3 regions of the Halomonas sp. H33-56 genome follow, and region 2 is predicted to be linked to each of the others. Evidence: predicted binding sites of a transcription regulator. Region 2 holds the regulator's gene; each other region holds the start of a gene.
What was found. Region 2 encodes FNR, which switches genes on or off when oxygen is low (the NO sensors DNR and NnrR bind a similar motif). Its sites were predicted from a motif close to TTGATNTANATCAA; they were not measured.
Positions count from the first base shown of each region.

Region 1: ubiT (ubiquinone anaerobic biosynthesis accessory factor UbiT) is a predicted target of FNR. The motif match lies at 9,116-9,129, and genes of this name have one in related genera.
Region 3: ubiU (ubiquinone anaerobic biosynthesis protein UbiU) is a predicted target of FNR. The motif match lies at 1,318-1,331, and genes of this name have one in related genera.

Region 1 is NZ_JAMSHP010000001.1:4,459,389-4,469,668, reverse strand. Features, by position in the region: gene nosZ (TAT-dependent nitrous-oxide reductase) at 1-1,400, opposite strand, end outside; gene NFH98_RS19205 (4Fe-4S binding protein) at 1,402-3,597, opposite strand; gene NFH98_RS19200 (c-type cytochrome) at 3,653-3,970, opposite strand; gene hemN (oxygen-independent coproporphyrinogen III oxidase) at 4,369-5,754, shown strand; gene NFH98_RS19190 (adenosylcobalamin-dependent ribonucleoside-diphosphate reductase) at 5,989-8,100, shown strand; gene NFH98_RS19185 (ribonucleoside-diphosphate reductase) at 8,206-8,982, shown strand; gene ubiT (ubiquinone anaerobic biosynthesis accessory factor UbiT) at 9,196-9,756, shown strand; gene NFH98_RS19175 (U32 family peptidase) at 9,843-10,280, opposite strand, start outside.
Region 2 is NZ_JAMSHP010000001.1:759,299-769,578, reverse strand. Features, by position in the region: gene NFH98_RS03500 (heavy metal translocating P-type ATPase) at 1-921, shown strand, start outside; gene ccoS (cbb3-type cytochrome oxidase assembly protein CcoS) at 918-1,148, shown strand; gene NFH98_RS03490 (sulfite exporter TauE/SafE family protein) at 1,145-1,831, shown strand; gene fnr (fumarate/nitrate reduction transcriptional regulator Fnr) at 1,986-2,726, shown strand; gene ttcA (tRNA 2-thiocytidine(32) synthetase TtcA) at 2,887-3,846, opposite strand; gene NFH98_RS03475 (hypothetical protein) at 4,094-4,333, opposite strand; gene NFH98_RS03470 (3'-5' exonuclease) at 4,429-5,121, opposite strand; gene NFH98_RS03465 (DUF294 nucleotidyltransferase-like domain-containing protein) at 5,118-6,941, opposite strand; gene NFH98_RS03460 (sodium:solute symporter family protein) at 7,044-8,837, opposite strand; gene NFH98_RS03455 (DUF4212 domain-containing protein) at 8,876-9,133, opposite strand; gene NFH98_RS03450 (hybrid sensor histidine kinase/response regulator) at 9,525-10,280, shown strand, end outside.
Region 3 is NZ_JAMSHP010000001.1:4,448,884-4,459,163, reverse strand. Features, by position in the region: gene NFH98_RS19175 (U32 family peptidase) at 1-255, opposite strand, end outside; gene ubiU (ubiquinone anaerobic biosynthesis protein UbiU) at 267-1,262, opposite strand; gene NFH98_RS19165 (CoA-acylating methylmalonate-semialdehyde dehydrogenase) at 1,628-3,124, opposite strand; gene aptA (omega-aminotransferase AptA) at 3,323-4,687, opposite strand; gene NFH98_RS19155 (FadR/GntR family transcriptional regulator) at 4,882-5,661, shown strand; gene NFH98_RS19150 (ABC transporter substrate-binding protein) at 5,770-6,963, shown strand; gene NFH98_RS19145 (branched-chain amino acid ABC transporter permease) at 7,023-7,883, shown strand; gene NFH98_RS19140 (branched-chain amino acid ABC transporter permease) at 7,885-8,919, shown strand; gene NFH98_RS19135 (ABC transporter ATP-binding protein) at 8,912-9,664, shown strand; gene NFH98_RS19130 (ABC transporter ATP-binding protein) at 9,664-10,280, shown strand, end outside.

The DNA of each region.
Region 1 (10,280 bases), 3.7 Mb from region 2:
GAGATGTCGATCAGCTGATCGTTTTCCGGGTGCAGCGGTCCCACCGGCAGGAAGCGGTCCTTGGAGAACTTGCACAGCACCACCAGCCACTTGCCGTCGGCATCGCGGGTCTCGCACAGGCTGGCGTGGTTGTGGCCCGGCTGATAGTGCACGTCGAGCTTCTGGTGGATGTAGTTGACGTCCTCGCCGTTGTAGGCGCGGATCGCCTCCTCGATGTTCCACTTGGCCACCTGGCTGTCGATGAACAGGGTGGTGTAGGCGAAGCCGCGACCGTCGAAGGTGGTGTGCAGCGGCCCCAGGCCCAGCTCTGGCTCGGCGACTACGCTGTCGCGGGGCTCGATCTCGTCGGCGAACAGCGCCGGCAGCTTGTCGATGGCGATGATCGACACCGTCGGCGACAGCTTGCCGTTGGCGATGAAGTACTTGCCGTCGGGTGAGGTATTCAGGCCATGGGGGTTCTTGGGCACCGGAATGTAGCGGGTCAGCGGTGAGCCCTTGCGTCCGTCCAGTACCGGCACCGGGGAGTCGCCCAGGGTCTCGAACTGGCCCTTCTCGACGGCGGCCTCGATGGCTTCGACGTCGTACACCACCACCCAGTCACGCTCGGCACGCATGCTGTCGGCCAGGGTCATGCCCTTCTCGGAGTTGTAGCAGGTCGAGGCAACGAAGCGGCCGGTGTAGTCGGCGTCGGTGTTGTCCAGGTTGCCATCGACGATCACCTGCCAGGCCACCTCCATGGTCTCGGCGTCGATGGCGTTGAACATGGTGTAGTAGTTCGCAGGATTCTCCAGGTCGCGACCGTCGTTGACCTGGGGGATCGGGAACTCGGCGTTGGCGAAGACGTACTTGGTGTAGGGCACCTTCTGCAGACGCAGGCCGTGGATGGCCTGGACGTTGGGAATAGTGGTGACCTTGTCGGTCTTCATGATGTCGAGGCGGATCCGCGCCACCCGGGTATTGGCCTTGTCGTTGATGAACAGGTACTTGCCGTCATAACGACCGTCGGTGAGCGAGGCGTGGGGGTGGTGGGCGTCGCCGTTGTGGAAACGCGCGGACTCGCCGAGGATGTGCTTAGACTCGTTGGTGATGCCCCATCCGGTGGCGCTCTCGGTGTTGAACACCGGAATGCGCATCAACTCGCGCATGGAGGGGATGCCCAGGACCCTCACTTCACCGGAGTGGCCGCCGCTCCAGAAGCCGTAGTATTCGTCGAGTTCACCGGGGGCCACCATGGCGTCGCCTTCACTGGCGCGGGCGCTGCGGCTGCCGAGCAGGGCGCTGGTGCCAACACCGCCGACCACTCCGCTGGCAAGGCCGGCGCCGGCGACGCCGGTCACCGCACTGTTGCGTAGAAAGTGGCGTCGGGCCAGATTCTGGATACTGCGGGAATCGTCACTCACTTCAGTTCTCCTCAAGGCAGGGTATACGCCGCGGGTCGCCGTCCTGGCTTGATCCGCGGGGTTCTGCGTCACCCACGTCGCCGTGCGTCCTCGCCGCATTCCGTTCCAGGCGCTTTCTGCGCTTGACCCGGGGCGGACAGCGACGGTCGTCGTCGTAGGTGATCTGGCAGTCCAGGCAGTAGTGGCACTCCGAGGCCTCGATACGGCCGTCGGGATGGATGGCCACCAGTTCGCAGTCGTTGGCGCAGATCTGGCAGGGCGTGCCGCACTGGCCACGGTGCCGCCTGAGCCAGTCGAAAAGGCGCAGGCGACCGGCGATGGCCAGGCTCGCACCCAGCGGGCAGACGTAGCGGCAGTAGGCCTTGTGCATGAAGGCCGAGCTTGCGATCAGTGCCACGGCGTAGAGCACATAGCCCCAGTCGCGCAGGAAGTGCAGGGTGATGGCGGTCTTGAACGGCTCGACCTCGGCCAGCCGCTCCGCCTGACCCAGGTCGTAGAAGGACACCCCGACCAGGCCAAACAGGATCAGATACTTCACCACCCACAGCCGCCGGTGCACGGCGAAGGGCAGCGTCAGTTGCGGCACCTTCAGGTGACGGGCGAGCTGGTTGACCAGGTCCTGCAGCGCGCCGAAGGGACACAGCCAGCCGCAGAAGATGCTGCGGCCCCACAGCACCAGCGTGACCGCCACGAAGACCCACAGCACGAACATCAGCGGATCGATCAGGAAGGCCGACCAGCTGAAGCCATGGATGACGGAATGGATCAGCGCCAGCACATTGACCACCGAAAGCTGGGCCAGCGACACCCAGCCGATATAGACCAGGGTGTAGAGCAGGAAGGCCTTGCGCAGCGGGCGGAGCAGGCGCGGGCGACGCGCCAGGGCGTCCTGAAAGGCCAGGATCAGTGACAGCGTCACCAGTCCAGCGCCAAGCCCGATCAGCTCTAGCCGACTCTGCTGCCACATCTCGAGCCACAGCGGGGCGGGCTCCACCGGCTCGGGACGCTCGATAAAGGCCTCGGGCAGCGCCTGGTCGAGATGAAAGCGGGTGAACTCCTGGGTCAGCGGCCCCGAGGCCCGGCGCACCAGCAGGTTCAGCCGCCAGGGCGTGCCCGGGTCGAAGTGGGCGTCCTCGTGGATCACGAAGATGTCGCGTTCGCTGAGTGCGGGGGCTCCGTCGATGGCCAGACGCGGCAGGCGGCGCTGGTCGCTGTCATGGAAGCTGATCGAGGCGTTGCCCTGGACCAGCTCGATACGATCGAAGATGCCGCCGCGCACGTAGCCCGACCCCTTGTAGGAAAAGCTGCCATCGGCGAGCAGGGCAACGGCGTGTTCGCCGGGGGCGAGGCTCGCCATCAACTGGTCGTAGCCGCGCTCGCCGAGCAGATTGCGGCCAACGCTCGGCGCATTGAGGTAGCCCAGGTAAAGATCGATGAAGGTGGCGTCGCGGGGTGGACGCTGGCCGCTCAGGTAGTGCTCCGCCGGGGTGCCGACGAAGGCGTCGTCGACCTCTCCCTGGCTCAGAGTCAGGTGACCCAGTGCCCCCTGGTCGAGCAGGCCCTGCCAGTCGGCGGGCGCGAACACCTCGTCGCGCACACGGGCGATTGGCGCTGCCGCGGGGTCCTCGATCAGCCCAAGGGCGGCGGCGACCTGACGCCCGGCCCGCATGATGGTGTCGTTGACCACGATGACGGTCACGGTGGCGCCGGAGATGGCATCGACGTCCTCTCCTACTTCCAGGCGCGACGTCACCGAGGTGCCGAGGTGCTGGCCGGCGAAGTCGTCCAGGCGTTCTGACGGGATACCGACCAGCATGATCGGTTCGGAATGATTGAGCACCTTGGCCAGGCGCAGGCTGGCGGAAGGATCGATGGCGATCAGCAGGTTGACCGGCTTGCCCGAGTAGGCGGGGATTGGCGCGACCTCGGCACTTTCGAAGGCGTAGCCGAGCAGCTCGTCGCCTCGGTAGAGAGCATTGACCGGCCACGGCAGGTCGGCCACCGGCTCTATTCTGTCGGTACCGGGAAAGGCCTGCTGAAACAGCGCGAGGTCACCCTTGGCGCTGCCAAGGTCACCGGGATACTGATCGAATTCCAGCGCCAGGGCGGGCAGGCTTAACCACATCGCCAACAGCACGACAAGCAGGCGCAGGGGAGAAGACCAGTGGCGGGGAAAATGGCGGGGGGCTTGGGTCATGGCATGACCTCGAGGCGCAAAGCGCCCCGAGGACGCTTCGCGCACCAGGGTGGGATCAGGGCGTCAGCGACGAGAAGTAGGCGGCGATGTCGGCGATATCCTGATCCGACAGGGCCGCCGCCTGGGGCGCCATGATGGCGGACATGCCACCGCCGCGCTGACCCTCGCGATAGGCCTTGAGCGCGCTTTCCAGGTACGGAGCGTTCTGACCCGCCAGGTTGGGATAGATCGGTCCGGTGGCCTTGCCGTCGGTGCCATGGCAGGCGGCGCAGGCGCCGATCTTGGTTTCACCGGCGGCGGCGTCGCCGGCGGCCTGGGCGTTGAGACTGAACAGACAGGCGGCGCCAAGCGCGGCCAGGGGGATCCATTTCATGATGAGCGCTCCTCGGTCTTGGGGCGTGATACCTGACCCAAGCGGCGTGCTGCTTGGGTCAGGCATCACGGTCTGTGCGGGATGTCCCTTGGGACTCTCGAGTATTGGAGCGCTCAGCGACAATACCCTATGACGTTGGTCAACTTTAGGCGGGGAGAGGTACGTCTTCCGTACTATGCTTGATCGGGATCACTGGAATGGCAGGAGCATCATTGTGGTTGGCTCGCGTTTGCACTACCTCGGGCGAGAACACGCCACAGGGGCAAGCGCCGTGATGCCGCTGCCGTGATTTGATGCAGGTCATGTCTGGCTTCGTCTTGCCGGGACGTGCTGATTCGACGTGCGACAATGCCGACAGATGCCGCCGTCGGGCGGTCGTGTCACGAGGGGCCTTGTCGATGTCATCCGATGTTTTGCCGTTTCAGCGTGCGCTGGTCGAGAAGTACGACCGTCCAGGGCCGCGCTACACCTCCTATCCCACCGCGCCGCACTTCCACGACGGCTTCGGTGTCGCTGACTATCGCCAGGCGGTGGAGCGCAGCCAGCAGGGGGAGCCGAAGCCGCTGTCGGTCTACGTCCATGTGCCCTTCTGCGAAAGCCTTTGCTACTACTGTGCCTGCTCCAAGATCATTACCCACAATCGCGAGCGTGCCGCCGACTACCTGGCGCTGCTCAAGCGCGAGATCGCCCTGCAGGCGGCGCTGTTCGACGAGACCCGGGAGCTCAACCAGCTGCACCTGGGGGGGGGTACCCCGACCTTTCTGTCCAATGACCAGCTCAAGGGGCTGATCGACGCCCTGGCGCGCCACTTCCGCTTCGCCCCGGAGCAGCGCCGGGAATTCTCGCTGGAGGTGGATCCGCGTACGGTGACCCCCGCCCAGATCCATGAACTGCGCGAGATGGGCTTCAATCGTCTGAGCTTCGGCGTCCAGGACTTCGATCCGCTGGTCCAGAAGGCGGTCAACCGCGTGCAGAGCGAGGCCCAGGTGGCAGCCCTGGTGGACGCCGCCCGGGACGCCGGCTTCGCCTCGGTGTCGGTGGACCTGATCTATGGGCTGCCGCTGCAGACCCGCGACAGCTTCGACGCCACCCTGGCCAAGGTGGTGGCGCTGAGACCCGACCGCATCGCCGCCTACAGCTACGCCCACCTGCCGTCGCTGTTCAAGGCCCAGCGGCTGATCCGCGACGAGGACATGCCGCCGCCCGGGCGCAAGCTCGAGTTGCTCGAGCTGACCATCGAGCGGCTGACCCAGGCGGGCTACATCTATATCGGCATGGATCACTTTGCGCTGCCCGAGGACGAACTCAGCCGAGCCCGTCACGACGGTACCCTGCAGCGCAATTTCCAGGGCTACTCGACCCACGCTCAGTGCGACATGATCGGGCTCGGGGTCACCTCCATCGGCAAGGTCGGCGACGCCTACAGCCAGAACGTCAAGACCACCGCCGAGTACGCCGAGCACCTCGAGGCCGGGCGGCTGCCGGTGTTGCGGGGCTATCGGTTGAGCGACGAAGACCTGCTGCGTGCCGAGCTGATCACCTCGCTGATGTGTCACGGCGAGGTGCGCTTCGCCGAGTTCGAGGCCCGTCACGCTATCGACTTCCGCACGCATTTCGCCAGCGCCCTCGACCAGCTCGACGAGATGCAGGCCGACGGCTTGATCGAGATCAAGCAGCAAGCGCTCAGGGTACTGCCGGCAGGACGCCTGATGATGCGCAACGTGGCCATGGCCTTCGATGCCTACCTGGTCCCCGGCAGCGGGCGCTTCTCGCGCACCGTCTAGCCGGCTCTATCGCGGCTGCCCCGGGGCGAGACGCCCGGGGTAGCCCGCGCTACCTTTCATGCGCCAAAGCCGAATTAACGATCGGGTCTTCCATGGCCCGATTTTTCGTTTATATTGTGCCGCCGGTCGAAAATTTTACTATATCTGGTAGGGTGCCCGAGCTTATCCGGAGCGCGCATCCACCCCTTTACGACCCCGTTTATTTGCCGGTAACTTCATCGGAGACAAGCTTTCATGACCACATCCGCCAAGGCCGCCGCCCTGTCGCAGGAGGTTCCCATGCAGGGCCCCTCGTATGACATCTGGGACGCCAAGTATCGCTTGAAGGACCGCCACGGCCAGCCCGTCGACGCCGACCTTCAGGCCACCTGGGACCGCGTGGCCAAGGCGCTGGCCGCCGTCGAGGGCGACGCCGCTGACAAGTGGCTGCCGAAGTTTCGCTGGGCGCTGGAAAACGGCGCCGTGCCGGCAGGCCGGATCACCTCCAACGCCGGAGCCGAGGGCTACAAGCCCGCGGTCAGCCTGATCAACTGCACGGTATCGCGGACCATTCGCGACTCCATGCACGACATCCTCGACAGCGTGGTGGATGCGGGCATGACGCTCAAGGCCGGCTGCGGCATCGGCTACGAGTTCTCCACCCTGCGCCACAAGGGCGCCTTCGTGTTCGGCGCCGGTGCCGGCACCAACGGCCCCCTGGCGTTCATGGATATCTACGACAAGATGTGCTTTACGGTGGCCTCCGCCGGCGGCCGTCGTGGCGCCCAGATGGGCACCTTCGACGTCGGTCATCCCGACGTGCGCGACTTTATCGAGGCCAAGCGCGAGGCCGGTCGCCTGCGCCAGTTCAACCTGAGCCTGCTGATCACCGACGAGTTCATGGAAGCGGTGAAACAGGACGCCGACTGGCCGCTGGCCTTCCCGCTGCACGAGGGCGAGAAGGGCGACGTCGATGACAGCGAGCTGATCTACCGCGACTGGCCGGTGATCGAGGACGGCTACACCCAGGACGCCGAAGGTCGCGTGGCCTGCCGCGTGGTCGAGGTGATCAAGGCCCGCGAGCTGTGGGACACCATCATGCGTTCCACCTACGACTACGCCGAGCCCGGGTTCATCCTGATCGACCAGGTCAATCGCATGAACAACAACTGGTTCTGCGAAGAGATCCGCGCCACCAACCCCTGCGGCGAGCAGCCGCTGCCGCCGGAGGGTGCCTGCCTGCTGGGATCGGTCAACCTGACCCGCTTCGTGATCGATCCGTTCGGCGACAAGCCGCGCTTCGACTGGGACAAGTACCGTGAGGTGGTGGCGATCTTCACCCGCATGCTCGACAACGTGGTCGAGATCAGCGGCCTGCCGCTGTCCGGCCAGCGCCGCGAGATCGAGGCCAAGCGCCGCCACGGCATGGGTTTCCTGGGCCTCGGCTCGACCATGACCATGCTCAAGATGCCCTATGGCTCGGCCGAGTCGCTGGGCTTCACCGAGGAGGTCAGCCGAGTGCTGGCCGTGGAGGGCTGGAAGCAGGCGCTGGAGCTGTCCCGCGAGAAGGGCATGGCCCCGATCCTCGAGCAGGAGTTCGAGCTGACGCCGAAGATGCTTCGCGAGCGTCCCGAGCTCGGCCGCGACGGCTATGAGGTCGGCGACAAGGTGCCCGGGCGCATCCTGCACGCGCGCTACAGCCGCTATATGCAGAAGATTGCCGAGGTCGAGCCGCAGCTGGTGGCGGAGCTGGCAGAGCACGGCGCGCGCTTCACCCACCACTCGTCGATCGCCCCCACCGGGACGATCAGCCTGTCGCTGGGCAACAACGCCTCCAATGGTATCGAGCCGTCGTTCTCCCATCGCTACTTCCGTAACGTGATCCAGGCCGGCAAGAAGACCAAGGAGCAGGTCGAGGTGGTGTCCTTCGAGCTTGCCGCTTACCGTCACTTCATGCACGCCGACGCGGTGGAAAGCGACCTGCCCGAGTACTTCATCACCGCCGACGCGGTGACCCCCAAGCAGCACGTGGCGGTGCAGGCCGCGGCCCAGGCCTGGGTCGACTCGGCGATCTCCAAGACCGTCAACGTGCCCACCGACTTTGCCTTCGAGGCGTTCAAGGACCTGTACCTGGACGCCTACCAGAGCCGCCTCAAGGGCTGCACCACCTTCCGCTTCAACCCGGAGGCCTTCCAGGGCGTGCTGGTGCGCGAGGATGACCTCAAGAACACCACCTATATCTTCGAGCTGGAGAACGGCGAGACCCTCGAACTCAAGGGCGACGAGACGGTGATCTACGACGGCGAGGAACACAACGCCGCCAACCTCTACGACGGCTTGAAGGAGGGGACCTATGGCAAGTGGTAATCGGTCCAGCGGCGAGCCAGCCTGCCTGCCAGTCGGCGAGCCGCAATATCATGCCTGGGTCGTGAGCGTGTCACGCCCGCATCATCTTTCTGGAGGAGCCCGCTGATGGCTGTCGAAATCAATTCCAAGATCGTGGGCTACCGCGTCAAGAGCGAAGAGGCCGCCCCCGCGCCGGCCCCGCTGCCCGAGGAAAACCCGCTGACCATGCGCATCCCCTCGCGCCCCGAGGGAACGCTGGAGGCGGTGTCCGAGAAGATCTCCTACGTCGGCGCCGAAGGCCGCAAGAAGGTCTACCTGCTGGTGTCCTTCATGCCGGTGGAAGGCGTGCTCAACGGCCAGCGCGTTATCATCGAGCGCCCGGTGGAGTTCTTCTTCCCCTCCGGCCAGCTGTCCAGCGAGCACCAGTGGATCACCGCCACCATGCGCAGCCTGTCGCTGGCCGCCCGCGGCGGCTACGTCACCCAGGCGGTGGCGGATCTGCGCAAGGTGGCCTGGGACAAGGGCCTGGTGCGCTGCGGCATGAACCGCTGGAACAAGCCGATGTTCCATGACTCCGAGGTCGCCGCCATCGCCTGGTCGATCCAGCAGATCCTCTACCGTCGCGGCTTCCTCGACATCGACGGCAACCAGGTGCCGGTGGAGGACCTGGTCAGCCGTTACGCCCGACGCCAGGCCTCCGGCCACGGCTGGTACCCCGCCGAGGTCGAGGACGAGACCCCGAGCGGCGCGGTCGAGCCGCTGGACGGCAAGCCTGCCGAGTCCGCCGCCGAAGGCGCCGGCCCCGCCGTGGTCGGCAACTGCCCCGAGTGTCGCGGCGAGCTGATCATGATGGACGGCTGCCCCACCTGCTACGCCGGCTGCGGCTGGTCGAAGTGTGGTTGAGAGCCTTGCTGTACGAACAAGAGGGCGCCAATGAGGCGCCCTTTTTTGTCGGTGAGTATTGGCGCTGCTACTCGGCGGTACCCGATGAGCGGTTGCCACCGCAATGTGTGGAAGGGTTGGTGCGCGGGGGGTGTTGATGCACATCACGAACACAGGCGCGGGGTATCGCTAGCATGACCCGGCGGCGTCGTGCCGCTTGACCAGGAACCCGTCATGTCGCTGTCGCCGCTCGGCTCGCTGTCGTTGCCTTCTCTTGCCCTTCCTGCCCTGCCCACCCTTCCTTCGCTGCCGTCGTCGTTGACGTCTGGTGCCTTGACCCGGGTGCCCCATCGTCTGCATCTGTCACTGATGCGCCGTCTCGGCCCGCTGCCCCTGCCGCTGTTGCGCACGAGTCTCGAGCCCTGGCTCAACCGCACCCTGGCCGAGCCACTGGCCGACGGTGAGTTCGACGTGCTCGAAGGGCGCCGGGTGTGTCTGTCCATCGATGATCTGGCGCTGGCGGTCACCCTGACGCTTACCCACGGTCGCCTGCAGGTCACCGACGCGCCCTGGGAGGTGAAGGTGGCGGGGGGCTGGCGGGAGTTCGCCTGCCTGGCCAGCCGCGAGGAAGACCCGGACAGCCTGTTCTTCCAGCGCCGGCTGTGCCTGGAAGGTGACACCGAACTGGGGCTGACGGTGAAGAACCTGCTGGATGGCCAGGAAATGGAATTGCTGCATCCCTACCTGCTCGAGGCGCTGGGCCAGCTGCAGCGCTGGCTGCCTCGCGAGGCCTAGCCTCCTGGCTGGCGGGTTGAGCCATCTAGCGCAGGAGGCCGGCGAACCGGCCTCCTGAGTAACGCGGAGCGGGTGGGAAGGAGCGCCTAGTCTTCCAGCACCGGCGCCAGATCCATCCCTGCCTGGCCGTGCCAGTAGCCGTTGCACAGCTCGGCGTCGACCAGCGCCAGCGGCGAGGGCGCCGGGTAGCGTCCCTGGCGGGCCAGGTCGAAGTCCGCCACCACTTCATCCATCCCCTCTGAACGCGGACTCAGCCGGGCCGCGCTGACGCCCATTGTGGCCATCTCGGCAAGCTCGTGGCGCAGGTCCTGACAGGCCCCGGACAGGGTCTGGATACCGTTCAGGGTGAACAGTCGACGGCTGTCGTCCTGGGTGGTCAGCGACAGCCCTTCCGGATAGTCCTGGCAGACGAACTGGCAGCGATCCTTGGGGTGCTGGTGGTGGCGCGCGGTAAAGCAGCGTGACGACCAGGCCAGCGGCAGGTGGCCGTAGGCCAGCACCTCGCAGTCCAGCGCCAGCCCCGC
Region 2 (10,280 bases):
GCCGAACACCGGCCGCTGAGCGACGCCGAAGGAAGCGCCAACAATGGCGAGATGGACGCTGCCGCCAAGCGCCGTCATCTGGCCCTGGCGGCGGCACTGGAGACCGGCTCGGAGCACCCCATCGCCCGTGCCTTCGCTGCCTGGCGCGACGCCAGCTGCCAGGCCAGCGAACTGCGCAATCACCCGGGTCAGGGCGTGGAAGGCGTGATCGACGGCCGGCGCTGGCGACTGGGCCAGCCGCGTTTTGCCTGCCTGGGCCAACCCGCTACTGAGCTCCCTGGCGCAGGGCTTTGGCTGCTGCTGGCCTGCGAAGGCAAGCCCCAGGCCTGGTTCAAGCTCGACGATCAGCCCCGTGACGACGCCGCCGAGACCCTCGCCGCCCTCGCCCAGCGGGGGCTTGCCATCGAGATCCTGTCGGGCGACCGCGCCGTCAACGTTGGCCAGCTGGCCCGCACGCTGGGCGTCGATCAGTGGCGTGGCGAGGCCTCCCCCGAGGACAAGCTCGGGCACTTGAAGGCGCGGCAGGCGCAGGGCGAAAAGGTGGCCATGGTCGGTGATGGCATCAATGACGTGCCGGTACTGGCGGGCGCCGACCTTGCCCTCGCCATGGCCGGGGCCAGCGACCTCACCCGCACCCGCGCCGATCTGGTATTGCTGGGCGAACCGCTCACGGGTATCGTCGAAGCCATCGAGGTGGCCCGCCAGACCCGTCGCATCATTCGCCAGAATCTGTCCTGGTCGGTGCTCTACAATGTCGTGGCGCTGCCCGCAGCGGCTCTGGGCTTCGTGCCCCCATGGCTTGCCGCCATCGGCATGTCACTCAGCTCGTTGCTGGTCATCGGCAATGCCCTGCGTCTGCGGCGCGGACGCACCAGGCCGACCGCGACGCCTTCACCCGTCACCGCAAGCCCCGGCCCATGAGCATCCTTTACCTGTTGATACCCTTGTCGTTGATCCTGCTGGGCCTGGCGGTCTGGGCCTTCTTCTGGGCGGTGCGCAACGACCAGTTCGAGGACCTCGAAGGCCCCGCCTATCGCATCCTGTTCGAGGATGAGGACGACACTCGCGGTGCCGATGACGGCGCTTCCTCTTCCGAAACGCCTGCGCAGACATCCGAGCGTGATCCATCGTCCAGAGGGCCTGAGTGAACCCTACCGGCCTGGAACTGCCCCCCATGATGGCGGCCTTCGTGTTTGGCCTGCTCGGCGGTGCACACTGTATTGGCATGTGCGGCGGTATCATGAGCGCCCTGACCTTTGCCATCCCCCCCAGCATGCGTCAACCTTGGCGGGTGAGCACACTTGTGCTCGGCTACAATGTAGGTCGTATCACTAGCTACTGTGTGGCGGGCGCTCTGGTTGCCACCCTGGGTTCGGTGATCGGCCTTTCGCCGACCCTGCGTGGCCTGATGCAGATCGTCGCCAGCCTGATGTTGATCCTGATGGCGCTTTACATTGCCGATCTATGGAAAGGCCTGCGTCACGTCGAGGCACTGGGACGTCACCTCTGGAGGTACCTGGAACCCGCAGGCAGACGCCTGTTGCCGGTGGTGCGTCTGCCCCAGGCGGTGGCGCTGGGCGCCATCTGGGGCTGGCTGCCCTGTGGCCTGGTGTACTCGATGCTGGCCTGGAGCCTGGCACGGGCCGAGCCCCTCGAGGGCGCACTGCTAATGGCGAGCTTCGGTCTTGGCACGCTTCCGGCGCTGGTGGTGACGGGCCTCGCCGCCAGACAAATGCAGGCCCTGCTGGCGCATCGGGCAACACGCCTTGTCGCCGCTGGCATGATCATCGCCTTTGCCGTCTGGCAACTTTGGACTGGGCTGCATCAATGACGCATCCTACCTCTAAGTTATTAATCCTAAAGAGGTAGACGCCACTTTTAGCTGATCTGAGGGTGTAGAATAGTGCCATCAACGTGCTGTACGGGCGACGTCTGTTCTCCCCATGGCCCAGTCAATATCGATCCCAGATCCACAGGAGCTGCGAATGAGTCCTACGGCCCAAGATCGGCGGCGTCCCATGCTGCATGAGACTCGCTGTGAGTCCTGCAGCCTGAGTTCCTTGTGCCTTCCGCTGTCGCTGGAGACCGCCGACCTCGAGCGCTTCGATTCCATCATCCGTCGTCACCCGCCGATCAAGAAAGGCACACGATTGGTCGAGCAGGGAGATCGCTTCACCAGCGTCTTCGCGGTCCGATCGGGGAGTCTCAAGCAGATCACCACCGAAGGCAGCGGCGAAGCTCAGTTGACCAACTTCTTCCTGCCCAGTGAACTGGTTGGCCTGGATGGCATCGACGACGGCCGCTATCCCGGCAGCGTGGTGGCGCTGGAGACCACCACGGTGTGCGAGATTCCCTTCGACCGCCTCGATGCGCTGACCCAGACCCTACCGGAGCTGCGTGCCCAGCTGTTTCGCACCCTGAGCAAGGAGCTGCGAGAAGACCGCCGGATGATGCAGCTGCTGTCACGCAAGACCGCCGATCAGCGCCTGGCCTGCTTCTTCCTCGGCTTGTCGGACCGCTTCCGCCGCCGCGGCTATTCACCGTTCAGCTTCCGCCTGTCCATGTCCCGCGCCGACATCGGCAATCACCTGGGGCTGGCGGTGGAAACGGTCAGCCGTATCCTCGGGCGTTTCCAGCAGCAGGATCTGGTGGCGGTATCGGGACGTGAGGTCAATATCCTCGACCTGACCGCGCTGTCGACCCTGGCCGACACCGAAGTTACCTGAGCGGGCCTGGCGGCAGTGTGCCGGGCTTGGCCGGCAGGGCCCGGTATCCAGGATCTGGAAAGCAAAGCGTAATAGATGGCGTGTGACAAGAAAGAGGCCGCATCCGGAGATGCGGCCTCTTTCGCTGTCATGGCATCATGCACATTCGCTGCTGGCGAGATCAGCCGGCATCCACCACGTCGATGCGCCGGGCCTGGCGTTCGGCCTGTACGGCCTCCAGCCCCTCGAAGTCGAACAGTTGCCGATCCGCCAGCTGCGACGGCGCCACATTGGTCACCGCCTTGAACATGCTCTCGAGGCGCCCGGGATGCTTGACCTCCCACTCGGCCAGCATCTCCTTGACCACCTGGCGCTGCAGGTTGGGCTGGGAACCACACAGGTTGCACGGGATGATCGGGAACTCCATCGCCTCGCTGTAGGCCTGGATATCGGCCTCGCGGCAGTACGCCAGCGGACGGATGACGATGTTCTTGCCGTCGTCGGAGAGCAGCTTGGGCGGCATCGCCTTGAGGCTGCCACCGAAGAACATGTTCAGAAACAGCGTCTCGAGAATGTCCTCGCGGTGGTGGCCCAGGGCGATCTTGGTCGCCCCGATCTCCTCGGCGAAGCCATAGAGCGAGCCGCGCCGCAGGCGTGAGCAGAGCGCGCAGGTGGTCTTGCCCTCCGGCGTCTTCTCCTTCACCACCGAATAGGTGTCGCGCTCAAGGATGTGGTAGTCCACGCCGATGCTGTCCAGATAGTTCGGCAGCACATGCTCCGGAAAGCCCGGCTGCTTCTGATCCAGATTCACCGCCACCAGCGAGAAGTTGACCGGCGCGTTGCGCTGAAGGCTGCGCAGGATCTCGAGCATGGTGTAGCTGTCCTTGCCACCAGACAGACACACCATGATCTTGTCGCCTTCCTGGATCATGCCGTAGTCGATGATGGCGTTGCCGGCCTGGCGGCGCAGGCGCTTCTGCAGCTTGTTGAACTCACGCCGTGCCTTGGCCTGAACTTGGGCTTCCGTCTGATCGTCACCCGCAGCAGGGTCGGCCGGGCTGTCGCCGGCATCGATCGAGAGATGGTCATCCTCGGGGGTACGGGGATCGAACAGGGTGGCGGAGGCGGACTGTGGCGACATGGGAGCGGGACATCACGGCTGAAAATGAAAGAGGCGCCAGTCTACCATCCGGACGCTTTAGTGGCGAAGAGGTCAGCGACCGCTTACCCCGGCGAGGACAATACGGGAGGGGCTTCTCGTCGGCAGCACATCGGAAACCGCCAAGGACGACACCGCCGTAGTGGCGCCCTTGCGCGTCGTGGTCTGGTCTGGTCTGGTCTGGTCTGGTCTGGCAAGTCGAAGAACGCAAGTGCCTGTCAGCCGGGGCCTAGACGACGTTCAGCGCCAGCAGATAGCGCACCACCACGCCCAGCAACAGCAGCAGGATGCCGGCACGTTGCCAGCCGAACTCGCGCACGGTCAGGGTCAGGCGCTTCTCCCAGAACTTGACCATGCCCCACAGGTCCCGGGTACGGCGATAGTACTGGAGGTAGGCCACCAGCACCGAGACCAGGCCCAGCGCCAGCAGCGTGGGCTCGAGAAGGGTCAACATGGCGTGCAGACTCATGACAGGATCTCCTTGCAGGTGAATGGTTGCCGGTGCGGGTGGCACCGGGTCAGCGCGGATGACGGCAACGGGTCAGCGCGGATGACGGCAACGGGTCAGCGCGATGGCGCCGTGAGTGCCCCGCTTTCCAGGCGCAGATGCATCAGCGCCGTGGTGACGGCGTCGCCCAGGGCCGTATGGCGTCCCATGATCGGGACTCCAAGTCGCTCTGCCAATTGTTCAAAGGTCGGCTGCACCTCGATTTCCGGGTGACTTCGGCGCAGCCGCTTGCGGTACTGCTGGGCCACGTCGATGGTGGCGTTGGGCAGCGAGAAGCCAAACTCCGCCTTCAGGTAGCGATCCAGCATGGCCAGGTCGAAGTCGATACACCAGCCGACCAATGGGCGATTGCCGATAAATTCCAGCAGCGTCGTCAAGGCCTCGCGCACCTCGAGGCCGCCTTCCAGGTCGACCCCACGCAGGCGATGGATACAGATGGAGTCACCACTCAGACTGGCAGGACGCGCGAGCCGCAGGTCCAGCGACTCGCTGGTCAAGACGCGATCGTCACGAATGCGCACCGCAGCGATGGACACCAGCTCCGCATGACGGGTATCCAGGCCGGTGGTTTCGCAGTCCAGGGACACCAGCTCGTCGCCGGTATAGGGATTGAACAGCCAGGCGAAATCGCCATCGGCCTGCCGACGCCTGTCGGCCACACGCCTGATCGCTCTCAGCATCGGGTACTCTCCCAAGCGAAACCATTGACGCCAAGGCAGCTTGCCCTGGGGGGCTGCCTCGACACTCATGCATACTCCAGGTGATAGCGGTGGGACAGGCTGGCCTTGAACTCCTTGACCAGGTGCAGCGCCTCGCGCAGCAAGTCCCGCTCCAGCGAATTGAGCGACTGCACCACCACCCTGTCCGGGGCGTCCGTGGCCCGGGCATCGTCGCGCCGGTAGGCCAGCTGCGCCCGAAGCCGAAGCTCACAGAACAGCGACAACGCCTCGCCGAGATCCTCCGCCACCACTCGCTCGATGCGCCCGAGTGACGCCAGCGCCGCCAGCCGGTCGTGGGTCGAGGTCTCGCGCAGCCCGCACTCCAGCGCCATGGTGCGAACACCGTGGACGATGGGAAAGATGCCACCCTTCTTGATGTCGACGCCGTGCTCGGGCTTCTTCAGCGTTCCAAACAGGGTCAAGGGCGTCGAGAACCGCAACACTCCCCTCGCCAGATGGGTCAGCAACAGTTCATTGCCCCGTGTTTCTTCGATCAGCACGTCGTGGAGTCGGTCCACCAGGGCAAAGTCACCGGCCACCCCCGAGGCGTCGGCAAGCACCGCCAGACGCATCAGGCTTTCTCCGTCGGGTTCGCTGACCCAGCGACGGATGCGCGCGCGCCATTGCGCAAGGGTGCCGACCCACTGGGGGTTGGAGACCATGATGTTGCCCGGGCAGCGCGGATAGCCCAGATCGTCGAGCACGCTGGTGAACCGCGCGGTATCTGCGCTGAGCTCGTCCCACTGCTGGTCATCGGCCAGGATCAGCGCATTGTCCTGGTCGGTCTTCAGGATCTGCTCGCCGCGCCCTTCGCTGCCGAGCACCAGCAGACAGGCGCGCTCGCGCTGAGGGGCCGGCATCGAGAAGTGCCAGGCCTTGCTGATGATGCGCCCATTGAGCGCCGACAGCATGCCCATGGCGAAGCGCATGCGTACCCCTTGGGCCATCAGCGCCTCGACCAGCTCCGGCGCACGCTGACTTGCTTCGCTGAGCGAGGCCAGGGTCGTCGCCTGCTCGACCTGCAGGCTGACCACGTAGCTGCGGCTGGAAAAGAAGCTGAGCACATCGGTCAGCTCCACGACACCGATCAGCCGCTGGCCCTGAAGCACCACCACCCTGGCCACCTTGTGGCGGGTCATCTCGATCAGTGCCTCGAACAGGTACTGGCTTTCATCCACCGTCACCAGCGACAGATGAGCGATACCACCGACCTCGGCATCACCGTCGCACCCCTCCAGCACCAGGGCCTCGAGCAGGTCGGTCTTGGTCAGCATGCCAGGACCGTCGGGCGTCTCGACCAGCAGGCTGTCGGCGCCCTTGTCCTTGAGGGTCAGCACGGCGTCGCGAATGCATGTCGTCGAGCCGACCTTGAGCGGCTCACGCATGCACTCGTTCACCCGGGCGAGCATGAATCCGGCCAGGGTGACGCCGCCCTCGGCGCGACGTTCGGCCAGCAAGCGCGTCTTGCTGATCAGGCGCTGGTGAAAGTAGTCCGAGAAGGCGGCGTTGTTCTCGCACAGCGACAGAAACAAGGTGTGCGGCATCAGGTAACACAGGCTTTCTTCTTCGGCGACGAAGCGGTAACGGCTCTGGCCGTTGATCACGCTGATGGCACCGAACAGATCGCCCCCGGTGTAGTGGCCGATGCGCCCCCCGGCGGGGCCCTCGGCCGGGTCCAGTTCGGCGACTTCGCCCTTGTGGATCACAAAGACGAACTCGCCGGACTGCCCTGCATCGAGGATCACGTCATCCCGCCCGTAGTAGGCGATATCCAGCCCGCCCAGGACCCGCTCGCGCTCGGCCTCGTCGAGCAATGAAAACGGTGGATGAGTGAAGTCGATGTCGATCATGTCTGCTCCATGACCGACCCCGGCGAGGCCGGGGTCGGGGAGTGTTGTCGTCTGGCAGGGAGCGGCGGATGGTGGTCCGACGCCCCTGCCTGATGGCCCGCTCTAGTGAGCGTGGGCCTCACCCGCGCCTCTCGGCACACGCACGTTCTCCACCAGTTCCTGGATGTGCTCCGGCGGTGCCGCGGTTGCCCGCGAGACCACGAAGGCCACAACGAAGTGGAGGATCATGCCGAGGGTACCGATACCCTCCGGCGAGATGCCGAACCACCAGATCGAAGGATCGGTGTTGATGAACTTGGTGTAGACGATGTAGATGAAAGTGAAGCTCAGACCCAGCACCATGCCGACGATGGCCCCTTCGCGGTTCATGCGCTTGTCGAAGATGCCAAGCAGGATCGCCGGGAAGAAGGACGAGGCAGCAAGACCGAAGGCAAAGGCCACCACCTGGGCCACGAAGCCCGGCGGGTTGATGCCGAAGTAGCCGGCTACCACCACCGCCACCGCAGCAGCACTACGCGCCGCCAGCAGCTCCCCCTTCTCGCTGAGGTTGGGATTGATCTGCTTCTTGATCAGGTCATGGGACACCGCCGCCGAGATCACCAGCAACAGACCGGCTGCGGTGGACAGCGCCGCGGCCACGCCACCGGCGGCCATCAAGGCGATCACCCAGGCCGGCAGGCCGCCGATCTCGGGGTTGGCCAGCACGATGATGTCGCGGTCGATATAGACCTCGTTGGGGCTGTCGGTAGGCGTATTGGTCACCACCCGCTGCCCGTGCTCGCCGGGAGTTTCCTCTTCCAGCGGGCCGCTTTCGAAGGTCGGCTTGCCCTCGAACGGCGCGCCCGGCCCCATCTGCACCCGACCGTCGTCGTTCTTGTCGAGCCAGCCGATCAGGCCCACGCCTTCCCAGCTCTTGAACCAGGCCGGTGCCTCTTCGTAGCTGGTCTCGTGTACCGTCTCGATGATATTGGTGCGGGCGAACACGCCGACCGCCGGAGCGGTGGTGTAGAGCAGTGCGATGAACACCAGCGCCCAGCCGGCGCTGACCCGGGCGTCACGCACCCGCGGCACGGTGAAGAAGCGCACGATGACGTGGGGCAGACCCGCGGTACCGCACATCAGGGCTGCGGTGATAAAGAACACGTTGATCATCGGCTGACTGCCGTCGGTGTAGGGCGTGATGCCCAGATCCGTCAGCAGACCGTCGAGACGATCGAGAATGTACTGGCCGCTGTCGTTGCCGGCGGCATCGACGAAGGTGGCACCGAGCCCGGTCTGCGGCAGCACGTGGCCGGTCATCATGATCGACAGGAACACCGCCGGCACGATGAAGGCGGTGATCAGCACGCAGTACTGGGCCACCTGGGTGTAGGTGATGCCCTTCATGCCACCGAGCACCGCGTAGAAGAACACGATGACCATGCCGATGACCACGCCCAGATTGACCTCGACTTCGAGGAAACGGGCGAAGACGATACCGACGCCGCGCATCTGACCGGCGACATAGGTAAAGGACACGAAAATAACGCAGATGACCGCCACGGTACGGGCGATATTCGAGTAGTAACGGTCACCGATAAAGTCCGGCACCGTGAACTTGCCGAACTTGCGCAGGTAAGGCGCCAGCAGCATGGCCAGCATGACGTAGCCACCGGTCCAGCCCATCAGGTAGACCGAGGCGTCGTAACCCAGATAGGCGATAAGACCCGCCATGGAGATGAAAGAGGCCGCCGACATCCAGTCTGCCGCGGTAGCCATGCCATTGGCGGCAGGGTGGACGCCGCCGCCGGCGACGTAGAAATCCTTGGTAGACCCGGCACGCGACCAGATCGCGATACCGATGTAGAGCGCGAAGGACGCCCCTACAAATATATAGGTAAGTAGTTGTACATCCATGGAATCAATTCCCGTTCATTGACGTTATTTTGCGGGTGTCACTGTTCGTGGACGTCGTACTCTTCATCGAGCTTGTTCATCTTCCAGGCATAGAAAATGATCAGCACGATAAAGGTGTAGATGGATCCCTGCTGTGCAAACCAGAAGCCGAGCTTGAAGCCAAAGAACTGGATATTGTTGAGTACATCCACCAGCAGAATGCCGAAGCCATAGGAGACGATGAACCATACGGCCAGACAGCCGAGGATGGTTCGTATGTTTCGTTTCCAGTAGGCCTGTGCGCTCTTGTCTAGCATAAGGCTACCCTCAAGAAGTGGTTTGATCGCCAAATGCCGCCGCAAAGACGACACAAAGGCTCGAGAAGCAGACTAGACAAAATGGCCTTTCCTGGAACGATAACTTTAGTCGAAAAGCATAAATGCACCGCACCAAGAAAACCATTACATTAAATATTTCAGCAACTTACAAACATTCCTGGAATATTAGCCGATGGTCTATCACTACAAAGGTGCAATCCACCTTAGTCGCGATCCAAGGCCTTGAGACCAGGCAATGCCTTTCCCTTGATGGCGCAAAATTCCGTCAATGCTTCGCGCTTCAGGCGCCCGAATCGAGGCAACCACGCTGCGCCCCTGCCGAGCAGGCCGCCAATGCCCTAGAATGGCCGCTGACGTCGAGGAGGTGCCCATGTTTGCCGGTTGGCTATTGATCGCTGTTTCACTGATCTACATCGCCGTGCTGTTCGCCATCGCCTGGCGCGGCGATCGTCGTGCACGCCACCTGGGGGCCAGCCATCGTCGCCCGCTGGTCTACAGCCTGGCGCTGGCGATCTACTGCACCTCCTGGACCTTCCACGGCGCCGTGGGCCAGGCGGCGACCTCCGGCTGGTCGTTCGCCAGCATCTTCGTCGGTCCGGTACTGACGCTTCTATTGTTCTGGCCGGTACTGGCCAAGATGGTGCGGGTCGCCAAGCACCAGAACGTCACCTCGATCGCCGACTTCATCGCCTCTCGCTACGGCAAGACCCAGTCTCTGGCGGCCTTCGCCAGCCTGGTCGCGCTGATCGGCACCCTGCCCTACATCGCCCTGCAGTTGAAGGCCGTGTCCACGTCCTTTGCCGTGCTCACCGACGCCTCCGACATCACCCAGGCGCCGCTGTTCGGTGACACCGCCTTCTATGTGGCCATCGTCATGGCGATCTTCGCCATCCTGTTCGGTACCCGCCATACCGACGCCACCGAGCACCACGAGGGCCTGATCCACGCGGTGGCCTTCGAGTCGCTGGTCAAGCTGGTAGCCTTCCTGATCCTCGGCGCCTACGTCACCTGGGGCATGTTCGATGGCCTGCAGGACCTGATGACCCGGGCCGACACCCACCTGCAGCTGCAGCGGCAACTGGCCCAGCAGGACTTCGGCCAGAGCTTCTGGGCCCAGACCCTGCTG
Region 3 (10,280 bases), 3.7 Mb from region 2:
GTCGCGCAGGTCGGCGTTGGACTCGATCAGGGTCTGCGAGCCGAGGATCACCTGCTTGCCGGCGGCGGTGAGCTGGTGGCCGATCTCCAGCCAGTCGGCGAGCTTCATGTCGCGCCGTCGCGAGCACACGGTCTCGCCCAGGGTGACGCTGGTCAGCGGCCAGTGGCAGGCCTGTTCATAGAAGGCGAAGTAGCGCTCGCGGGTCCAGTAGAAGGACACCGGGCCAAGGCTCAACTCCAGTGAAGCAGCGGTCATCTCGCCTCCTGTCATTTCCAGTCGCGCTCGTAGGCGCCGAGAGTGTGGGTGGAGCCTTCGGCCAGCGGCGCCAGGGCGGCGCTCCAGTCGGCCTGGGGGCGGTAGTCGTCGCCGGCCTGGTCCAGATGACCCAGCGCCTGGCGCCACACTCGGGTGACGCTGGCCACATAGGCCGGACTGCGCTGGCGACCCTCGATCTTGATCGCCTTGATGCCCAGTGACGCCAGCTGGGGCAGCAGATCCAGGGTGTTGAGGCTGGTCGGCGCCTCGATGGCGTGGCCGACGTCGCCCTCGACGTTGAAGCGTCCCTTGCACAGGGTCGGGTAGCCGGCCTGTTCGTCGGCGCGGTAGCGATCGATCAACACGCCGTTCAGGCGCGATTCGCGTCCGCTGGCGGTCTCCTCCCAGCGCACGTGGGCCGCCGGCGAGCACACGCCGTGGGTGTTGGGCGACTCGCCGGTCAGGTAGGACGACAGATAGCAGCGGCCCTCGGCCATGATGCACAGGCTGCCGAAGGCGAACACCTCGAGCTCCACCGGGCTGTGGCGGGCCAGGTCGCGCACCTGGTGGATCGACAGCACCCTGGGCAGCACCGCACGGCGGATGCCGAACTCGCGGTGGTAGAAGGCCAGCGCCTCGTGGCTGGTGGCGGAGCCTTGCACCGACAGGTGGCGGGGGATGTCCGGGTGGCGTTCGGCGGCGTAGGCCAGGAGGCCCGGGTCGGCCAGGATCAGGGCGTCGACCTGAAGCGAAGCCGCCTGGTCCACCGCCGCGCGCCACTGAGCCAGGCTCGACTGCTGCGGGTAGGTATTGATCGCGCAGAACACCCGGCAGCCCCGGGCGTGGGCGTAGTCGATACCCTCGCGGGCGCGCTTGTCGGTGAAGTTCAGCCCGGCGAACTGGCGGGCGTTGGTGGCGTTCTGAAAGCCGAAGTAGACCGCGTTGGCGCCCTCGTCCACGGCGCGCTTCAAAGCGGGCAGGCTACCCGCAGGACAGACCAGTTCCATGTCGATCTCCGAGCGAAGAGAGGCGCCATGCTAGCCCCGCGCGGACACCGTCGGCTTGATGCGTATCAGTGTCCGCCAATGAAGTAGGGGATGGAGCGAAGAGATGACGCGCTGCACCGGGGCCGGGTGTGGATAACCTGGCGATAGTGGGGGGCCGACTTGCGGGCCAGGCGTGTCGATAAAGGTGGGGATGAACTTGTGAGTCGTTCTGTGGATAACCCTGTGTGGCACCTTGTGAAAAGTGGTGGGCAGGCGGTGCAGGGGCTGTGGAAGGCGGTGTATAAGTCGCCTGTCAGTGGTTATCAGCGGCTCGCTGTCGTAAACGAAAACGGGCCCCGCAGGGCCCGTGGTCTTCATGCCGGTGCCTACTGACCGCCGGAGGGGAAGTGGAACTCCGCCTGGGTGGTCTCGAAGGGCGAGGGCCAGCGCTGTGACACCGCCTTGCGGCGGGTGTAGAAGCGCACAGCGTCGGGGCCGTAGGCGTGCAGGTCGCCGAACAGCGAACGCTTCCAGCCGCCGAAGCTGTGGCTGGCCACCGGCACCGGCAGCGGCACGTTGATACCCACCATGCCGACCTCGATGGCGTCGGTGAAGCGACGTGCCGCCTCGCCGTCACGGGTGAACAGGCAGGTGCCGTTGCCGTACTCGTGGGCGTTGGTCAGGGCGATGGCCTCGTCGAGGCTGTCGACACGCACCACGCACAGCACCGGGCCGAAGATCTCCTCGCGGTAGATGGTCATCTCCGGGGTGACCCGGTCAAACAGGCAGCCGCCGACGAAGAAGCCGTTCTCGTGGCCCGGGACCACCAGCTCGCGGCCGTCGGCCACCAGGGTGGCGCCTTCCTGCACGCCCTTCTCGATATAGCCGAGCACCTTGTCGCGATGCTGGGCGGTGACCAGGGCGCCCATGTCCAGGCCCTTGTCGGTGCCGGGGCCGATCTTCAGCGCGGCGATCTTGGGCTCCATGGCCTCGATCAGGCGGTCGGCGGTGTCATCGCCGACGCACACCGCCACCGAGATCGCCATGCAGCGCTCGCCGGCGCTGCCGTAGGCGGCCCCCATCAGGGTGTTGGCGGCGTTGTCGATATCGGCATCGGCCAGCACCACGGCGTGGTTCTTGGCGCCACCGAGGGCCTGCACCCGCTTGCCGCTCTCGGCACCACGCCGGTAGATGGTCTCGGCGATGGGGGTCGAGCCGACGAAGGACACGGCCTTGATCTCGGGGGCGTCGAGCAGCGCCTCGACGGTCTCGCGGCCGCCCTGGACCACGTTCATGATGCCCTGGGGCAGGCCGGCTTCCTCGAGCAGGCGGGCGACCGCCAGGGCGGCGGACGGGTCCTTCTCGGAGGGCTTGAGCACGAAGGCGTTGCCGCAGGCGATGGCCATCGGGTACATCCACAGCGGTACCATCGCCGGGAAGTTGAACGGGGTGATGCCGGCCACCACGCCCAGCGGCTGGAAGTTGGAGAAGGCGTCGATGGACGGCCCCACGTTGTGGGAGTACTCGCCCTTGAGCAGCTCCGGCACGCCGCAGGCGTACTCGACGTTCTCGATGCCGCGCTTGAGCTCGCCCATGGCGTCCTCGAGAGTCTTGCCGTGCTCTTCGCTGATCAGTCGCACCAGACGATCGGCGTCACGCTCCAGCAACGCCTTGAAGCGGTACATCACCTGGGCGCGCTTGGCCGGCGGGGTATCGCGCCAGGCCGGGAAGGCCGCCTGGGCGGCGTCGATGGCGGCCTTGACGGTGTCGGCGTCGCCGTCGGCGACCTGGCGAATGGTCTCGCCGGTGGCCGGGTTGGTGACCGGCAGATGGCGGCTGGCCTCGAGATCCTGACCATTGATCCAGTGATTGACGTTGTCCATCGAGGGTCCTCAAGTGTCGAAAGGGTGGACGGGAAAGACCCGTCCGCGCTGTGGATAACGCTGTGAACAGTGGGTGTAAAGGTTGTCCACAGGCTGTCGGTTTCAGGTGGATAAGCCGGGCGCTGGGTACCGGCAAGCGGCCCCAGGCGAGCGGGCTCAGGCAAGCGGTCTTGGTCGAGCGGCCCCAGTCAAGCGGCCTCAGTCGAGCCGGTCGAGGGTCTCGGCGACGGCGTCGAACAGGCGCTCGAGCTCGGCCTCGGTGGTGGCGAAGGGAGGGCCGAACTGTAGGGTGTCGCCACCGAAGCGCACATAGAAGCCGGCCTCCCACAGCGCCAGGTGGGCGTCGCGCGGGCGGATGGCCGGATCACCGTCGCGCGGGGCCAGCTGGATCGCCCCGGCCAGGCCGAAGTTGCGGATGTCGACCACATGGGAGCGGCCCTTCAAGGCGTGCAGGCGATCCTCGAAGGCCGGGGCGATAGCCCTGACCTGGGCCGGGAAGTCCTCGCGCTCGAGCAGGTCCAGCGCGGCAAGGGCGGCGGCGCAGGCCACCGGATGGCCGCTGTAGGTGTAGCCGTGGGGAAATTCAATGGCGTGCCCCGGGCCGCCGGCGTGCATGAAGGTGTCATGGATCTCGCCAGAGGCGATCACCGCACCCATCGGCACGCAGCCGTTGGTGATCTGCTTGGCCACCGTCATCAGATCAGGGGTGACGCCGAAGGCCTCGGCGCCGGTGCGCGCGCCGCTGCGGCCGAAGGCGGTGATCACCTCGTCGAAGATCAACAGGATGTCGTGGGCCGAGCAGATATCGCGCAGCCGCTCGAGGTAGCCCTTGGGCGGCACGATGACCCCGGCGGAGCCGGACATCGGCTCGACGATCACCGCGGCGATGTTGGAGGCGTCGTGCAGGGCGATCTGCTCGAGCAGCGCATCGGCGAGTTCGGCCCCGGTCTCGGCCTGGCCCCGGGTGAAGGCCTGGTTCGGCTGCAGGGTGTGGGGCAGGTGGCTCGAGTCCAGCAACTGGCCGAAGTGCTTGCGGTTGCCGCCGATGCCGCCAAGGCTGGTGCCGCCGATGTTGACCCCGTGGTAGCCCTTGGCGCGGCCGATCATGCGGGTCTTTTCCGGGCGGCCCTTGAGCCGCCAGTAGGCCTTGGCCATCTTCAGCGCGGTATCGGCGGACTCGGAGCCGGAATCGGTGAAGAACACATGGTCGAGTCCCGCCGGGGTCAGGCTCGCGACCTTCTCGGCCAGCTTGAAGGCCAGCGGATGGGACACCTGAAAGCTCGGCGCAAAGTCGAGACTGCCGAGCTGGTGGGCCACCGCCTCGCGGATCTCTTCACGGTTGTGGCCGGCGCCGCAGGTCCACAGACCCGACAGTGAATCGAACACCCGGCGGCCGCGGTCGTCGATGAAGTAACGGCCCTCGGCGCCCTGGATCATCCGCGGATGCTGGTGGAAGTCCTGGTGGGCGGTGAACGGCATCCAGTAGTGATGGTTGAGCCCGGCCCCCGCAGGGCGCTCGGCGTGGGCGTCGGGACGGGTATCGAGGGTGTCGAAGGTCAGCATGGCGAGTCTCCAGTCAGGGGCCGCAGGGCGGGCATGGACTCAGCATGGACAGGGCTTCAGGTTTGTAAAATCACTCTTTGTTGTCGTTCACGTGAGTAAAGATAAACGTTTAGTGTCGGCGATTTCTTTTCTTGACCAATTCACGCAACGGGTCTAATCCTTATATTTATTCGAATAAATGACCGAGGCGATCCGTGCCGACTTCCTTTCCCCAGCGCCGACAGAAGCTCGCGGACCTGATCTGCGAGGACATCAAGCAGAAGATCGTGATGGAGAACCTGTCGCCGGGTGACCGCCTGCCCAACGAGAAGGCCCTGATGGAGCGCTATGAATGCGCCAAGGGCACCATTCGCGAGGCGCTGCGGGTGCTCGAGGTGGAAGGCCTGGTCGCGCTCAAGACCGGCCCCGGTGGCGGCGCCATCATCCGCGAGGTGACCGTCGATCCGGCCTGCCGCGCGCTGCGCAACTTTCTGCACTTCCAGCACGTGGACGGTAGCCAGGTCTATCAGCTGCGGCGGATGGTGGAGGTCGAGGTGGCGGTCTCGGCCATGGACCGGCTCGATGCGGCGGGGCTGACCCGGCTGCGGGACAACATCGATCAGTGCCAGCGGCCCCATGAGGACGAACTCAGCCAGCGCCAGCACCGCATGCTGGAGCTCGAGTTTCACAACATCCTGGCCGAGTACTGCCCCAATCCGCTGCTGCGCTTCATGAGCACCTTCCTCAACGACCTGCTGCGCGACCTGGTCGTCATCAAGAAGGCCTACAAGCCGGAGCGCCACGCCTTCGATGAATCGAACATCCGCTATCACATCGCCCTGCTGGAGGCCTTCGAGGCCAGCGACCGCGAGGCGGTGCGCCGCCTGATGTACGAGCACATGTGTGACGCCGAGCACCATATGTCGGCCCTGGAGGGCGAGATGGCCAAGCAGTTCCTGGTCTCACCTGACGCCCTCGGCGAGGCGGGCGGCTAGCCTCCTGGCCCCCGACCTGCGGCAAACCAACCAACAATGACAACAACTGCCACCCCACGCCAGCGACCCCTCATCCACTCCGATGACGTCGAAAAAAGAGGAACAACAATGACTGTGCGCAAGACCTCCCTGATGCTTTCCGCCCTGGCCCTTGGCCTGGCGACCCAGCCGCTGCTGGCCCAGGATCAACAGCCGCTCACCTTCTATGGGGTGAAGTCCCTGTCCGGTGCCTTCGCCAGCTACGGCAAGTACGCCGAGATGGGCTCCCGGCTGGCGGTGGAAGAGGCCCGAGAAACCCTCGGCCGCGATATCGAGTACGTCAGCCTGGACACCGAGGGCAACGCCGGCCGCGCCATCCGCAAGGTGCAGGAAGCGATCAACCAGGACGGCGGGCGACTGTTCAACGGTGCCACCCTGTCATCCACGGCGCTGGCGGTGGGCAAGGAAGTCGCCGGCGTCGAGGGCGTGTTCATGACCCCCGCCGGCGCCGACGAGCTGACCGGCAGCGAGTGTAATGCCTCCACCTTCCGCTGGTCGGTGCCGACCTACGGGGCCATCCGCGAGACCCTGGTGCCGCTGATCGAGGCGCTACCCGAGGCCAAGCGCTTCTACACCATCACCCCCGAGTACGTGTTCGGCGAGGCGCTGCTGGACAACGCCAAGGCGGTGTTCGAGGAGTTCGGCGTCGAGCACGTCGGCAACAGCTATCACTCGCTGCAGGAGCAGGAGTTTTCCGGCTACCTGACCAACGCCATGTCGGCGGCGCCGGACGTGCTGGTGCTGTTGAACTTCGGCTCCCAGTCCTCCAACGCCCTGCGCCAGGCGCGCAACTTCGGCCTCAACGAGCAGATGGACATCCTGATGGTGTGGTCGGCGGGCCTCGACCAGTTCGAGGAACTCGGCGCAGCCAACGTCGACGGCATCTACTTCGGCGCCCAGTATTGGCACGAGGTCGACACCCCCTTCAACCAGCAGCTGGTGGCCTCGGTGCGCGAGGCCTACGACATCACTCCGACCTATCCCCTGGCTGCCGACTACACCATGACACGCGTGATGCTTGAAGTGGCCGACGCCAGCGGGGCCAGCGAAGGTCCGACGCTGATCGAGGCGCTGGAAGGCTACACCTACCAGGGCCCCACCGGTGAGGAGACCATCCGCGCCTCCGACCATCAGGTGATCAAGGACTACTACCTGCTCAAGGGCAAGGCCGAGGGCGAAATGGAAGACCCCGACGACTACGCCGACGTGATCAGCGCCGGGCGCTCCTTCGTCACCCCTGAGGACTCGCCCTGCCAGCTGTAAGGCTGTCAGCTTGCCAATCTGCCGGGGACGGCGTCCCCGGCACGACAGGAGTCGGGACCATGCTTAACGTCTATCTGTTCCAGATCCTCAACGGTCTGGGGCTCGGGATGATCTATTTCCTGATTTCGGTGGGATTGACGCTGATCTTCGGACTGTTGAACTTCGTCAACTTCGCCCACGGGGCCTTTTTTCTGGTGGGCTCCTACCTCTGCTACACCCTGGTCAGCCTGACCGGCAACTTCTGGCTGGCGCTGATCGCAGGCCCCTTGCTGGTGGCGCTGCTGGCCTGGGCGCTGGAGCGCAGCCTGATCCAGCGCATCTACCACCTGCCGCATACCTTCCAGATTCTGGTCACCCTGGGCATCGCGCTGATCATCCAGGAGCTGTCGATCATGATCTGGGGCCCGGTGGGCAAGAGCATCCCCACCCCGGAGGCACTGCAGGGCGTGGTACGCATCGGCAACTTCGCCTACCCCTACTACCGGCTGTTTCTGATCGGCTTCAGCGCCCTGGTGGCGGTGGTGCTGTGGCTGCTGCTCGAACGCACCCGCTTCGGCGCGCTGGTGCGCGCCGGCAGCGAGTCCACCGAGATGGTATCGCTGCTGGGTTCCAACATCTTTCGCCTGTTCTCCATCACCTTCGCCCTCGGGGTGGGCCTGGCCGGGCTTGCCGGGGTGCTGTCGGCGCCGCTGCGCGGGGCGCACCCCTTCATCGGGCCGGAGGTGCTGGGCCTGGCCTTCGTGGTGGTGGTGATCGGTGGCATGGGGTCCTTCACCGGCGCCCTGGTGGCGGGGCTGATCGTCGGCGTAGTGCAGAGCCTGATGACCTCGCTGTGGCCCCAGGGCGCCAGCCTGATGATCTACGCCGCCATGGCGGTGGTGATCCTGCTGCGTCCCCACGGACTGTTCGGGAGAGCATGAGATGATGACCAAGACACTCGATACCGCCGCTGCCAACCCAGGCCGGCGCCGCTTCAAGGGGCGTCTCGGCGCCGGCACCACCCTGGCGATGCTGGCGGTGATGGTGCTGCTGCCGCTGGTGCTGCCCTCCGCCACCCTGGCCACCGAGATCCTGATCTTTGCCATGGCCGCACTGGCCTGCAATCTGCTGCTCGGCTTCACCGGGCTTCTGTCCTTCGGCCAGGCGATCTTCTTCGGCGCCGGTGCCTACATCAGCGCGCTGGCGATGATCCACCTCGACGCAGGACTGATCGGCGCGCTGCTGATCGCCGTGGTGGCGGGCTGTGTGCTGGCGCTTGGCGTGGGCATGCTGTGCATCCGGCGCAAGGGCATCTACTTCGTGATGCTGACCCTGGCGCTGACCCAGATGGCCTACTTCCTAGCCTACACCCTGAGCGACTGGACCGGCGGCGACAATGGCCTGCTCGACGTGCCGCGCCCGCCGCTGGCGGTGGGCGAGACGACCCTGATCAGCTTCGCCTCGCCGCTGGCCTTCTATGCCCTGGTGGCCACCCTGTTCGCGCTGATCTACGTGGTGGCCCGGCGCATCACCGACTCGCCGTTCGGCAGCACCCTGCTGGCGATCCGCGAAAACGAGCAGCGCGCCTCGGCGCTGGGCTACGACACCCGCCTGTTCAAGATCATGGTATTCGTGCTGTCCGGCGGCATCACCGCCCTGGCCGGGGCGCTCTACGGCATGCTGCTGAACTTTGTGCCGCTGTCCAATATCGAGCTGTTGATGTCCGAGCAGATCCTGATCATGACCATCATCGGCGGGACCGGCTCGCTGTTCGGTTCGCTGCTGGGCGCCGGCGCCATCGTGCTGCTGGGCGACCTGCTGTCGTCGATCTGGCCGCGCTGGATGCTGCTGCTGGGCGTGGCGCTGATCGCGGTGGTGATCTTCATGCGCGGCGGTCTGTGGGGCGGGCTGTCGAGCCTGCTGGAGCGACGCCGTGGCAACCACGCCGAACCGCACAAGGAGGCCAGCCATGACTGACGTACTGCTGGAAACCCGCGACCTGGCCCTGGCCTACGGTGCCTTTCGGGCGGTGGACGGAGTCAGCCTGCGTATCGCCCGCGGCAGCATCCATACCGTGATCGGACCCAACGGCGCCGGCAAGACCAGCCTGTTCCATTGCCTCACCGGTGAGCGTCGGCCCACCGCCGGGCGCATCCTGCTCGATGGCCGCGAGATCACCAGGGAGCCGCCCCACGGCCGGGTCGGCCTGGGCATGTCGCGCTCCTTCCAGGTCACCAGCCTGTTCCAGGAGCTCAGCGTCCACGAAAACCTGCGCCTGGCCGCCCAGGGCATCGACGGCTGGCGCGCGCTCAACTTCTGGCAACGCCTGAACAAGCGCCGCGAGCACCTGGCTCGAGCCGACGAGATCCTCGAGCGCATCGGTCTTGCCGAGCGCGCCGGGGTGGCGGCAGGGGAGCTGTCCCACGGCCAGCAGCGCATCCTCGAGGTGGGCATGGCGATCTGCCCGCGGCCCAAGCTGCTGCTGCTGGACGAGCCCACCTCGGGCATGGGCATCGACGATATCCCCAGCATGACCTCGCTGATTGGCGAGCTGGGCAAGGACCACAGCATCCTGCTGATCGAGCACAACATGAGCATCGTGATGTCGATCAGCGACACCATCACCGTGATGAACCGCGGGCAGGTGCTGGTCGAGGGCGACCCCGAGACCGTGCGCAGTGATGCCCGCGTGCGTGACGCCTATCTGGGGGAGGCCGCCTGATGCTCGAGATCAAGGATATCCACAGCTACTACGGCAAGAGCCATGTGCTCGAAGGCGTCTCTTTGACGGTGGGCGAGGGCGAGCTGGTGACCCTGCTGGGGCGTAACGGTGCCGGCAAGACCACCACCCTGAAGAGTATCATGGGGCTGGTCGACACTCCCGCCGGCAGCATCGAGCTCAACGGTCAGTCGCTGCTTGGCCAGCCGCCGTTTCGCATCGCCCGCCAGGGCGTGGCGCTGGTGCCGGAGCACCGCGGCATCTTCAGCATCCTCAGCGTGGAGGAAAACCTGCAGATCGCGGTACGCGCCGGCAGTCGCTGGCAGATGGCCGACATCTATCGCTGGTTTCCGCGCCTCGAGGAGCGCCGCCGCAACCGCGGCAACGCCCTGTCCGGGGGCGAGCAGCAGATGCTGGCGATCGCCCGGGCGCTGCTCAACGACCCGCGGATCCTGCTGCTCGACGAGCCCACCGAGGGCCTGGCCCCGGTCATCGTCGACGAGATCGTCAAGATCTTGAAGGCGATCCGCGAGGAGGGCCTGTCGGTGCTGCTGGTCGAGCAGAACCTGCGGGTCTGCGAGGCGGTGGCCGACCGCCACTACATCCTCGAGCAGGGCCA